DNA from 3 places in the Paenibacillus sp. A14 genome. Region 1 is predicted to be linked to each of the others. Evidence: riboswitches for the same ligand, from Rfam matches in the RefSeq annotation. Region 1 holds a riboswitch; each other region holds the start of a gene.

Region 1 (4,276 bases):
CGCACGTTTCACGCCGTCCTGAATAATGGACTCCGCGCGATCCGGGAATTGATTATGCCCTTCCACAATCACGGTTTCCGGGTTTTGAATGCCCCAGAAGCCCAGCGTGGTCAGCATGTACTTCATCGACATTTCGGCGGCCGCCGCCGGACCTTCGGAATAAACGCCGCCGCGCGCCTGCAGCAGGGCAACCTTCTTGTCGCCAATCAGGCCAACCGGCCCTTGCTCCGTGTATTTAAACGTTTTGCCCGCTTGATTCAAATAGAACAGGTAGGTCAGTAGTTGCGCCGGAATCGTAAAGTTCCACAGCGGGAAAGCGAAAACGACTTTATCGGCGTTCAAAAACTGATCCAGGTATGTGTTTGCCAGATCGGCCGCTTTTTGCTCTTCCGGCGTAACCGACAACCCTTTGCCCAGCTTGAACAGTCCGTTCAGCATATCGTTATCGTAGTAAGGGAGCTCGGCTTCGAACAGATTCAGCTCGGTGATCAGATCATCGGGATGAGTTTCTCTGTACGTTTTCAGGAAGCTTTCATACAGCTTGACCGTTGCCGATTGCTCGACCGGGCGGTTATTGGCTTTAATAAACAAAACATGTGACATAGCGGTTTTCCTCCAAAAAGTTTATTTTAGCTAACTAATATTCTCGTACTATATTTAGTATAGTAACAAAGGAATATCCACTATGTCAAATGTTGTTTGCCAAACCCTATTTATTTGGCGGAAACGGACGAACCGATCGCTTCCCGGCTGCGCTTGGCGGCCGAAACCATATTTTTTAGAGCGGCGACGGTTTCTTCCCGCCCGCGGGTTTTCAGTCCGCAGTCCGGATTGATCCAGAACAGCTCCGGATCGAGGACTTGCAGCGCCCTGCGGACCATCGCCATCATTTCCTCTTCGGCAGGCACCCGCGGACTGTGGATATCATACACGCCGAGCCCGATGCCGAGCGGATACGTATTCTCCTCGAAGCTCTGGATCAGCTCCCCGTGGCTGCGTGACGTCTCGATCGAGATCACGTCGGCATCCAGATCCCGAATCGCATCGATCATGTCGTGGAACTCGCAATAACACATATGCGTATGAATTTGCGTAGTGTCACGGACCGAGGATGTCGTGATTTTGAAGGCCTTGACCGCCCAATCGATATAGGCCTCACGGTCAGCCGGCTTTAGCGGGAACCCTTCCCGCAGCGCAGGCTCGTCAACCTGAATCATCGTTATGCCCGCTTCTTCCAACGCCTCTACTTCTTTACGCAGCGCCAAGGCGATTTGGTAGGTTACAGTCTCCCGCGGCAAGTCGCTGCGGACAAACGACCAATTTAATACCGTCACCGGACCCGTCAACATGCCTTTGACCGGTTTCTTCGTCAAGGACTGGGCAAAAGCCGTCTCCTTCACCGTCATCGGGCGATCGAATTCCACGTCGCCATAAATGAGCGGAGGCTTCACGCAGCGGGTGCCGTACGATTGGACCCATCCTCCTTTGGTGAACGCAAAGCCAGGCAGCTTTTCCCCGAAAAACTCAACCATATCCGTCCGCTCAAATTCGCCGTGAACCAGCACGTCCAGGCCGATTTCCTCCTGGATGTCGATCCAGGTGCGGATCTCTTCGCGAATGAATTCGTCATACCGTTCGGCCGTCCATTCGCCTTTGCGCCATTTTTGACGGGCCGCACGAACTTCGGCGGTTTGCGGAAAGCTTCCGATCGTCGTTGTCGGAAGAAGCGGCAGGTTCCACACGCGCTGCTGCTCCCCCCGACGTACCTCAAACGGACTAATCCGTTCGGAAGGCTGCTCCGCGATGCTTCGAACCGCCTCCTGGACGTTTTTGCGGCTGCGCGACGGGTCCGCGTTCAAGCGTTCCAGGGCCTGACGGCTTTCCGCCAGCAGGGCCGGGGTTTCGCCTTGCAGCGCCTGATGCAACGCCGCGACTTCATCCAGCTTCTCTTCCGCGAAGGCCAGGGCATCCTTGAGCACCTCCGGCAATCCCTCCTCTCCCTGGGCCGAAACCGGCACATGCAGCAGGCTGCAGGAAGGCTGGACAATCAGATCGGAATCCGCAGACAGCAGCCCCGCAATCTCGCCGATGAAATCCTGGACCGCGGGCAGATCGGACCGCCAAATGTTGCGGCCGTCCACCACTCCCGCAGCCAACGTCTTGCCGGCCGGGAAACCGTGTTGCCGAAGGGCTTGCAAGTTGCCTTCCCGCCCATGCACGAAATCCAGGCCAATCCCGCGAACCGGCAGTGCAATAATCTCCTCGTACCGTTCGACGGCATCGAAATACGTTTGCAGCAAGATCCCGGCTTGCGGCAGCTCTGCCGAAATCGCACTATAGATTTCCTGAAGCAGCGCCAAATCCTCATCCGATACGAAAGTAACGAGCGCCGGTTCATCGACTTGAATCCATGCCGCACCTTCCTGGTCCAGTTCGCGCAAAACGGTGACGTACAAAGGCAAAAGCTTTTGGCTCCATTCCCGAAGACTTCCGGACGCGCCTTTGGACAGCTTCAGAAAAGAATATAATCCGAGAACGACCGGCTTGCCGGCGATTCCCAGCTTCTCTTTGGCTTCACGGTAGGCTTGGAGCGGGAGATTCGCCGTAAGCTCCGGCTCCCTGTTTCCCAGCTCGGGGACGATGTAATGGTAGTTCGTGTTAAACCATTTGGTCATTTCGCTGGCAGCAGCGGTTTTGCTGCCTCTGGCCACCGCGTAGTATGTTTCGAGCGGAACAGGTCCGCCGCTGTATTCAAAGCGTTCGGGCACAAGTCCGAACATTACGGCCGTATCCAAAACCTGATCATAGTAGGAAAAATCCCCCACCGGAATCCAATCGATCCCTTTCCCCTTTTGCAATTTCCAATGTTCGCTGCGAATTTCGGCTAACTGGCGGTGAAGCTCCGCCTCCTCCAATTTTCCGCTCCAGTACGCTTCGATCGCTTTTTTCCATTCCCGCTGTTTGCCGATTCTGGGGAAACCCAAATTTCCGCTCGATATTTTACCCATAATTATAAGCCTCCTCAACATATGTCTTTCGAAAATAGCAATAAATGCGGCAAGAAATCAAAAAGGCCCTCTTTAGGCAATGCTAAAGAAGACCTTCGTATAATTGTCCGATGGATCGAATCTCTAACACCTCCCTATCTCCCGTAGGTACAGCAGTGTTGCCGGAAAAGGCAGGTCTCCTGGCTTCGGAGTCATCGCCGATCACGCTGCCTTCCCAGTGTCTTTCGACATCAGTGGCCATTTCTCGCATGACGGCTCCTCCGTTACAGTGGCGGGACCGCGCCGGCGTTTCACCGGACTTCCCTTTTAAGCTTCAGCCGCGGCTGAAGCACCTCTTCCCACATTATGCAGTTTTAAGTATGAACTCAATACTAACGGATGTCGCCGGATAATTCAACAGTAATCTTATCGGGATCTACTAGTTTCAACTAAAATTAATTAAAGTTATCCGCTACCGCTTTGTTCAGCATGCCGATGCAGCGGTCAAGATCCGCTTTGACCTGCTTTTTGTAGAGTTTGGCTTTTTCCGCTCCATCGTCGGTAAAATGGTACAGCACGATCTCTTGGAAATCGACGCTGGGGTCATTGCCTTTCAAATGCTTGGTCCTGTATAGAATCCCTTCCTGCACCAGTTCGTGGAGGGCCCGGTAGATTTCGCTCTGCGGCGGTACGTAGCCGAACGGCTTGAACTCTTCTTTCAATTCCTCCAGCATTTGATAGCCGTAACCCCTGCGCTGTTCCACTTTCGTGATCAGAAATAGCTTCAGATAAGCCCGCTGCGCAAGCATAAATGCCATAGCCGTCCCCCCTGTTTCTTATAGATCAATATAACTGAAGTCTAAAATTTGTACAACCGGACCATCTTCCCCTGTTTTACTGGATTGGTAAAAGAACAAGATACGGTGGTCTTAACTTAAAATTGTGAGGATCTGGGTACGCGCAAAATGCTTTTTCTATTGTGAATTTTTCATATATTGAAATTGCATAATTAAGGTTTTGGTCGTAGCCAAATGAACTATTTTTACTTATGTGATTTATATCACAATTGAGTGTTCAATTCCCTTGTACCCTTGACTTATCGGATAAGAGGAGGAATCGATCCATGAAGTTTCTAAAGCCCGCTTTTTTCGTCCTGGCCAGTCTCCTCGTGCTGTTGACCGTTTGGTTTTCGGGTTCCGCTCAGCCCGTTCGAGAGGCCGAACCCGCCCAGGAAGCAAAGACTCTCGATCAGCCTCCGGTCGAGCCGGTGGTCCGCCGCGACGGTCAGG
Region 2 (4,276 bases), on a different contig from region 1:
TATTCCGCTGGGTGGAAGAAAATAAGCATCTCCAAACTAAAGCGCAAACGATTCAGCAATACTATAACAACATCAATACTAAAAAAGATCTTTATTTCGCCATGGCCTCATCTGTGTTGCTGGAAAGCTATTTGTTTTACAGCGGATTTTTCTACCCGCTCTATTTGGCGGGTCAAGGAAAACTTACATGCAGCGGAGAGATTATCGACCTAATATTGCGTGATGAAAGCATTCACGGTGTTTATGTCGGGGTATTGGCCCAGGAAATTTACTCTGAACTGAACGAGGAAGAACAACAGGAAGTGTACAACTCCCTGGTAACGTTACTGCATTTCTTGCACGATAATGAAGAGCAGTACACCGAGGAGATATATACTTCAATCAATTTAGTGGACGATGTTAAAGTTTTCTTGCGGTACAACGCTAACAAGGCAATGATGAACCTTGGTTTCGACCCCTTATTTGAAGATGAAGAAGTCAATCCGATAGTGTTCAACGGCATCAGTACCCATACTAAACAACATGATTTCTTCTCCAAGAAAGGCAATGGCTATGTCCGGGCTTTGAATGTAGAGCCTTTAACGGACGATGATTTTATTTTTTGAAATTCGTTTTGTATAGGTTGAACTAAAGAACTGGCGTTGGGCAAGAATGTGAACTGGTTTCGGAGATACGTTGCCAATATCCACAATTGTCAATATAAAGCCCCACCGCCGGAGTCCACATCATTAACGGGAAAATCTCCCGTTAATGTACCGCTCTTGGCTCTTCGATCGGATTTAGCTGGAAAAGCTCCATCTATTTCGCGGCCCGATTGCCGATATACACAATTTTAGGGGAATTAGCGGGAGGTTTTCCAGCTAATTCGCCTCTGCAGCCGCATACGTACCAAATTAACGGGAAGAATTCCCTTTAATTCGAACCAAACCATTAGTTGCAGGTCAAGAGTGCGAAAGAACCCTCTCCGGTTAGTCAAACAACCAAGAGCCCGCGCAGTTGCGGGCTCTTTCGGTTTGTGCGTCTAGTTTACTTCTTGCTCGCGTCGATCTTCTTCTGCAGCTCCGCGATTTGTGCGTTGGCTGCATTTATCTTCTCCCGGTACTTATCGATGAGTTGCTGGCTTTCCGCAATGTTCGCTTCAATCGCTTCGACTCCGCCAGGTAATTTAACCTTAGCGGCCTCTTCGGCCTTGATCCGTTCTTCGTAACCCTTAATAGCTTCTTTTTCGGCATTAATTTTTACATTTAAGCCGTTAATTTCCCTATTAAGCTTGTCTATTTGATTGGTCCATTTAGTCTCGGGAGTTAACGCACTCCCCTCTTGCGCAGGAGCCGGAGCCGTTGTGCCTCCTGTTCCTTCCAATACGATCGTCTTCCCCTTTACATCGAGCGAGGTCCCCGTAGCTTCCGCGATTGCCCGCACCGGAGCGTATGTAGAACCGTTGATAACCGCCGCTTCTGCGATCATCTTGCCGTCCTGCTCAACCGCATAGACTCCCGTTACCTTCGCGCCCATGATCGATTTAACTGCCGCGGCAAAAGTCGGAACTCCTCCGAAAAGCAGCGCACCAACAACCAAACCAGACACCGCGCCCGTTATGAAATTCTTCTTCATCAATAGCTCTCCCTTGGAAAATAATTCTACCTATACCTATTATCAGCCACGGAGGTTGGTAGTTTCAAGTATTTAAATCGTATGATAATGTGAATCACCACACGCAAAAAAAACGCGCCCCCCGAAAACCTCGGAAGCCGCGCTGTGCTTGAGTTATAAAAGATGCTGGTGAAGGGAATTGAACCCCCGACCTACGCATTACGAGTGCGTTGCTCTACCCCTGAGCTACACCAGCAGAATCACTTGGTAAAGTGAAACAAAAATTATTATACTCCGTTTTAAAAATATTGCAAGGGCCAATGTCTGGTAATTAAACCAACCATTTGCTTGGCTGCAACAGGGTTAGGATGAACCGAGTTTATCCTGCACAGACCGCAGCTTCTGCTCCGAGGAGCTCTCTTTGTCCCGCCGGTCATCGATTTTAACCGAAGTGGAAACGCGCTGGGCCCCGGATTGAAACGGAGCCTCATGGATCGCCCGAATCGCCGTAAAAATTCGATCGAGCGGCCCCTCGATAATCGTACTCATCGAAGTCAGGGTGCATTGGACTCCTTCCTGCTTTTCAAGTACCCGCTGCAGCTCGGCAACATATGAACTCAGACTGGTGGAACCTGTACCGATCGGAATGACCGTAACTTCCGCGATCGCCATGTGACAACCTCCCGTTGTTCCGCTAACCGGATTTTTTATTTATTGTAACAAGTTCGGGACCCGGAATTCAATCGGTAAAGGTCGAAAGGTCCGTCGCTTGTGATAAAGACTCGCTCTGCGGTGGGCAATCGAACCTCCGATTTTATCTAACGCAAACTATAACCGCTATTTGCGCCAAAACGGCCGGTCTCCATTTTTATCGGACACAGTAGCGGCTATTATTTCCGTTACGCGTTAGTGCACCTCCACCCGAAACAACCCACCGCAAGCAGACAACGGACTCCCCTCCGCCCCCGCTTACTCCCCTCCCAAACTAGCAAACGCTTACCTCATCATCGCCACAATCTTGCCTCAAAATCTACTATTTTTTTTCGTCCCCGATTCCCCGCATCCTGATTGCTTTCGACTGTTTTTCAGCTGTTTTTCAAATTCAAATTCTGTTATCCGCCCGTTTACAAACACAATATATTGGGTTATTATGATACAGCATCAACCAAATATAGTGTACAGACGGGTGAACCGGCACAAGCACGATGCCGGGGCTTAATAGGGAAGTGCGGTGCAAATCCGCTGCGGTCCCGCCACTGTAACCGGAAGCTTTATAGAGAGTGCGATCCCCCGGGTCTCACTAGCTATAGATCAGCATCCTCCGGCATATGCCACTGCAGACGCCATTGTCCGCGGGAAGGAGCCGGAAGGTCCGGAAGCCAGGAGACCTGCCCGTCTGGATGGCACCCGAGTAGCCCTGCGAGGTACAGGCCAAGGTGTCCGCTTGCCGCCATACATATAAGTCATTCTGGCGCGCCGCAAAGGCGACGTGCTGTTTTCAAAGAGCGCAACCGGGCATTTTCGACCTCTTTGGGGGTGGAAATGCTTTTTTATTTCTAATTGTGAATCGGAAGGAGATTTTATCATGGCACTGCTCAACCATTTCACTACAAATACAAATAAAGGTACCTCCAAGGAACAAATGCTGGATGAAGTTATTAATCTGGGCGAGGAAATCGTATCCAGCTCCAATTTGGAAGTCCTGCGCGAAAACGCCAATTTGAACGGGGAAAGCTTCTCGGGCAAAATGAGCAAGTTCGGCAGCGAATACGCCAAATGGTACGCCAACCATTTCGTGATGCCTGCGCGGCTCGTTCAAGCGATCCAAGATAATGTGGTCTATGTGCACGACCTCGATCAATACGCCATCGGCACGACGAACTGCATTTTTATCCCGTTTGCCAAACTGCTCCGCGAGGGCTTCAATACCGGCAACGGCAGTGTCAGACCGCCGAATTCGATCATGACGGCGATGGCGCTCGTCGCGATTATTTTCCAGTCGCAGCAAAACAGCCAATACGGCGGCGTCTCCGCCAACATGCTCGATTTTGACCTGGCCCCTTATGTGGCCAAGTCCTTCGCCAAATACTTCCGCAAAGGGCTGGATTATTTGGAAGAAGGCGATCCGGCCGCCGACCTCGGCGGTGAGGTGACCATGAGCCGCAGCGATCTCCGGGAGCGGTTCCCGAAATCTTTCCGATACGCGTTAAAAGAAACCGAAACCGAAACGCTCCAGGGCGCGGAAAGTCTGATCCACAATCTCAATACGATGTCGAGCCGCGCGGGCGGGCAAATCCCGTTCACCAGCATCAACTACGGCACCTGCACTTCGCCGGAAGGCCAGCTCGTTATCCGTTCGCTGCTGTCCGCGACAATGCGGGGACTCGGCAGCGGGGAGACGCCGATTTTTCCGATCCAAATCTTCAAGTGTAAACAGGGCATCAACCAGAATCCGGGCGAACCGAATTACGAGCTGTTCCTGATGGCGGCCGAATGCTCGGCCAAGCGGCTCTATCCGAACTTCGCCAATCTGGACGCACCGCTGAATCTGATGCATTACGATCCGCAGAATCCGGATACCGAATTCGCCACTATGGGCTGCCGCACGCGCGTGCTGAGCGACCGGTTCGGCCGGAACCGCCTGTCCGGCAAAGGTAATCTTTCCTTTAATACGCTGAATCTC
Region 3 (4,276 bases), on a different contig from region 1:
GGCAGGCAGGGTGGCGGAAGTGGCTGCAACATGAACTGGGCTCGCCAATCGGCGTACATTTATGATGGCAGCTTTGACGGCTTTCTTAGCTGTGTGTTTGAAAGCTATGACCGCAAGGAAGAGGCGGTGGATATCCGGCCGAGTGAAGATAATCTGTATGTTCTGTTCGATGCCGTATGGGTGGAGACTGATCCGGTAAAGGCGGCCAGAGTTTACAAGGGAATCGGTGTCAAAATCTGTCCGGCGGCGCAGGAACTGATCCGTAACGGCTTCCTGACATGCATGTCCGATAAGGAACTGCTGCTGTACCGTTTTTTGCGGCTTGGCTTTCAATATGGACGTACGGTCATGGATATGCTGACGGAAGATACGGTGCATCGGCTCCATAAAGCGGTGAAACATTTAAGGACGGAGAGCCATGCATATATGGGATTCGTCCGGTTCGCGGTTTATGGCGATGTTCTGGTCGCCGTTATTGAACCGAAGAATCAGGTGCTGCCGCTGCTGGCGCCCCATTTTTGCGATAGATACCGGGGAGAATCGTTTCTGATTTACGACAAGACGCATAGACAAGTATTGATGCAGCGGCAGGATGGTCCACCTGCTGATCGAGTGGGACTATTTTGCATGGAGGAGCTTATATTGCCCGAGCCGGACGACGAGGAGAAGTCCTACCGGAGGCTGTGGAAGCAGTTCTATGATACGGTGGCGGTCCGGGAAAGAAGCAATCCCCGGGCCCGGCTTTCCCATATGCCCAAACGTTATTGGACCCAGTTAACCGAGATGCAGCAGAGCGATCTTTCTTCAGGTCCCTTCCCGAAACGTCTTCGTTAAGCCCCGTTCTTCTGCTACAATGGTTCAGTGAATGCTTAGAATACCTAAGTCTTTTTGCTTGACCGAAAATGATCGGCTCTAAGCGAGGCAAAGTAAGAAGGAGACGGGAACGTGGACTTGAACGAGAAGCCCGATAGCTATATCTACCCCTACGCGTGTCATGAGAACGAGAGCGAACTATGCAGGCTTGAGCTTCACAGTTTGTTCGGATATGCCCCCAGAGCTCATTTTTTTATGGAAAGCGGAACTGCCATCGGAGCAAATCGGAGTCCTTTTATTTCCATGGAAATGAAAGTGCTGGGAAGATGCGGCTCCCTCGAGGGGATTCTCACTCTTGCGGAGAAGATCGACTTAAAGGGAAAGACTTTTAAAGTGAAATATATTAAAAACGGAGTCCCTTGCAGCTATGAGGACCAGCGTCAGTTGGAGAGAACAGTGGGAGCCCGGATCCGGGGCAGGGCGGAGATGCGGCAGCCGGATATCCTGTTCGGTCTTTTACACGACGGGGAATCATGGAGGCTAGGAGTCTGTCATCCCACGGACCCTATTTGGCAGAGACACAAACATAAGCCCCGGAATTATTCGACAGGGCTTTCCGCGGCTATGGCCCGGAGCCTGGTTAATATCGCGGTCCCCGCCACGGCCGGAATACGGGCGATCGATCCCTGCTGCGGGATGGGCAACGTTCTGATCGAAGCCCTTTCCATGGGGATCGAGATTGTGGGACGGGATCTTAATCCGCTCGCTATTCGCGGAGCGAGGGTAAATCTGGCTCATTTCGGGTACCGGCACGAAGAACTTGTCAGTATCGGTGATATGAATGAAATTGACGGGCATTTTGACGCGGCGATTTTAGATATGCCTTACAATCTATGCTCCGTTCTTCCTCTGGAAGAGAAGCGGGCGATGCTATCAAGCCTGCGCCGGTTCAGCGACATTTCGGTGGTCGTATCCACGGAAGAGCTGGAACCCGAGTTGGAGCGGGCGGGTTTTCAAATTCAGGGCTTCGCCAAAGTAACGAAGGGGGCTTTTGTGCGAAGCATCTGGGTATGCCATAGCTGATTGAGGGCTTATCACGAGCCAGCTGAATACTTGGACGAACCGCACAGCGGAGTCGCTCTTTCGTATTGTAAGTTTACGGCTTTTCCCCTATAATCCAAAAGAGATAGATCGCCTGGATTCAAGCGAATAAGAAGTACCCGTCGGTCCCGAAGCCCGCTTGTTTTGCGAGCCCAGGGTTAAAAGGGAAGCCGGTGAAAGTCCGGCACGGTCCCGCCACTGTATACAGGGACGCGCCCAAGCATGCCACTGTCTTACGCCACAGTACGACGGGAAGGCGGGCGTTCGTCGGTACCTGGAAGTCAGGAGACCTGCCCACGGGAATGTTAGACGGTCCTTCGAGGAAAGGATGACGTTCTGCTTAGAGGACGGACCCGAGCGTTCCGGCACAGGAACATGACGGCTCCGCTATAACTTTGTAGACGTAACCCATCCGCAGGATGGGTTTTTCTTCATGAAGAGACATCAAGTTTCGCTTTATGTCAGGCAGACCAGTCAAGAACTACAGAACACAGAAGGAGCGAAAGAGATGAAAAAGTGGACCAAGATCTGGGGGATCTGGCTTCTGGCCATTCTGTTGCTCGTCACCGCAGGCTGCGGGGCGAACGGTAAAAATTCCGCGGAGAACGGCAATGGCGGACAAGCTCAGCAGCAACAGGAAACGCCAAAGGATACGTCGAACGCAACGGACCAAGAGAGTCCGAAAACGACTTATCCGCTTACGGTAAAAGACGGGTACGGCAGCGAATTTACGTTCGAATCGGCGCCGCAGCGCATCGTGTCTCTGGCACCGTCGGAAACCGAAGGGCTGTTCGCTTTGGGGCTGGACGAGCAGATTGTCGGCGTTTCCGACAATGACGATTATCCGGAAGCCGTAAAAGACAAGCCGAGAATGGGCGGCTTCCAGGTTAATGTGGAAGCGGTCGTTGCGGCTCAGCCGGATCTGGTGCTGGCGGGGAACCTGGTTGGCGAGGATACGGTGAAGAGTCTGACGGATCTCGGTTTGAAAGTGTTCCGTTCCAACGCGAAAACGATGGAAGAGGTCATGGCGAACATCCGGTTGGTCGGGCAAATTACAGACCGTCAGAAGGAAGCCGGCGAGGTAACCGGCCAAATGCAGGCCGAACTGGATAAGGTAAAAGAAGCGGTGGGCAAGCTGCCGGCCGATCAGAAGAAAAAGGTCTATATCGAGTTCTCGCCAGGATGGACGGTCGGTAAGGGCGAATTTATGGATGAAATGATTACGCTGGCCGGCGGGGAAAATGTCGCTTCCGATATTAACGGCTGGAGCGAAATCAACGAAGAAAACATTATCAAGGCGAATCCGGATGTTATTCTTTACGCCAAAAGCGTCGTTGACGAGAACAACCGGACGCTCGCCGATATCATCAAGAGCCGTGGAGGCTGGGATAAGATCACCGCGGTTAAGGAAGGCCGCATTATCGGATTGGACGACAATTTGTTGAGCCGACCCGGTCCACGCGTGACCAAAGGGCTTATTGATGTGGCCAACGCGATTTATCCGGATTTGATTAAGCCGTGAGGACCAAACTGGCAGGCTACGGATTTATAGGCCTCGGGCTGCTGATTCTTACCCTGCTGGTCTGTGTGGGATTCGGCTCCGTCAAAATGCCGATCCTCGAGATCGCGAAGATCCTGCTGCATCGCCTTCCGGGCATCGGCCATTGGATCGAGCCGACCTGGAATACGGCTTCGGAGCAGATCGTCATGCAAGTCCGGCTGCCCCGCGTGCTCCTCGGCCTGCTGGTCGGGGCGTCCCTGGCGGTTGCGGGTGCGGCGTTTCAGGGCGTGCTGCGCAATCCGCTTGCCGAGCCGTTTACCCTCGGGGTTTCCTCCGGTTCTGCTGTGGGCGCGGCGGTATTGATTTTTTTCGGGTGGCAGTTTTCGATCATCGGGGTGTTTACCCTCCCGGTCGTCGCTTTTCTGACCGGGGCGGCTACGCTATGGATCGTCATGTGGCTGGCCCGGGAGAACGGCAAAATCCCGATCGAAAATCTGATCCTGTCAGGTGTGGTCATGCAGTCCTTCCTGGGTGCCGTCGTCTCGTTCCTGACGGCGATGTCCAAGGAGACCGTGAACCAGATCATGTACTGGACCATGGGGAGCTTGAGTCTGCGGGGATGGTCCTATACGGCCATCCTGCTTCCGTATCTGGCGCTGGGAGGATTGTTTCTCTGGAGCAGGGCGCGTTCGTTGAACCTGTTTGCCTTGGGGGAGCGGGAAGCGGCCCATTCCGGGCTAAACGTGGAATCGACCAAGCTGATCATTCTCCTCGTCGCTACGCTAATGACGGCTGCGGCGGTTTCCGTATCGGGGGTCATCGGGTTTGTCGGCCTCGTCGTGCCGCACATGATCCGGTTGA

What was found. Region 1 has a riboswitch for cobalamin ahead of metE (5-methyltetrahydropteroyltriglutamate--homocysteine S-methyltransferase). Riboswitches for the same ligand answer to the same signal wherever they lie in the genome.
Region 2: it holds a riboswitch for cobalamin, as region 1 does, so the genes downstream of both, V4U88_RS18955 (anaerobic ribonucleoside triphosphate reductase) here and metE (5-methyltetrahydropteroyltriglutamate--homocysteine S-methyltransferase) in region 1, are expected to answer to the same signal.
Region 3: it holds a riboswitch for cobalamin, as region 1 does, so the genes downstream of both, V4U88_RS13285 (ABC transporter substrate-binding protein) here and metE (5-methyltetrahydropteroyltriglutamate--homocysteine S-methyltransferase) in region 1, are expected to answer to the same signal.

What each region holds. Positions count from the first base shown of each region.
Region 1 is NZ_JBAGJD010000003.1:140,915-145,190, forward strand. Features, by position in the region: gene V4U88_RS08600 (FMN-dependent NADH-azoreductase) at 1-603, opposite strand, end outside; gene metE (5-methyltetrahydropteroyltriglutamate--homocysteine S-methyltransferase) at 714-3,008, opposite strand; cobalamin riboswitch at 3,161-3,359, opposite strand; gene V4U88_RS08610 (helix-turn-helix transcriptional regulator) at 3,443-3,805, opposite strand; gene V4U88_RS08615 (multicopper oxidase domain-containing protein) at 4,111-4,276, shown strand, end outside.
Region 2 is NZ_JBAGJD010000007.1:158,000-162,275, forward strand. Features, by position in the region: gene nrdF (class 1b ribonucleoside-diphosphate reductase subunit beta) at 1-605, shown strand, start outside; gene V4U88_RS18940 (hypothetical protein) at 1,027-1,614, opposite strand; tRNA gene V4U88_RS18945 (tRNA-Thr) at 1,778-1,849, opposite strand; gene V4U88_RS18950 (MTH1187 family thiamine-binding protein) at 1,957-2,265, opposite strand; cobalamin riboswitch at 2,761-3,003, shown strand; gene V4U88_RS18955 (anaerobic ribonucleoside triphosphate reductase) at 3,236-4,276, shown strand, end outside.
Region 3 is NZ_JBAGJD010000004.1:396,852-401,127, forward strand. Features, by position in the region: gene V4U88_RS13270 (putative DNA modification/repair radical SAM protein) at 1-34, shown strand, start outside; gene V4U88_RS13275 (TIGR03915 family putative DNA repair protein) at 31-834, shown strand; gene V4U88_RS13280 (TRM11 family SAM-dependent methyltransferase) at 946-1,896, shown strand; cobalamin riboswitch at 2,021-2,226, shown strand; gene V4U88_RS13285 (ABC transporter substrate-binding protein) at 2,423-3,436, shown strand; gene V4U88_RS13290 (FecCD family ABC transporter permease) at 3,433-4,276, shown strand, end outside.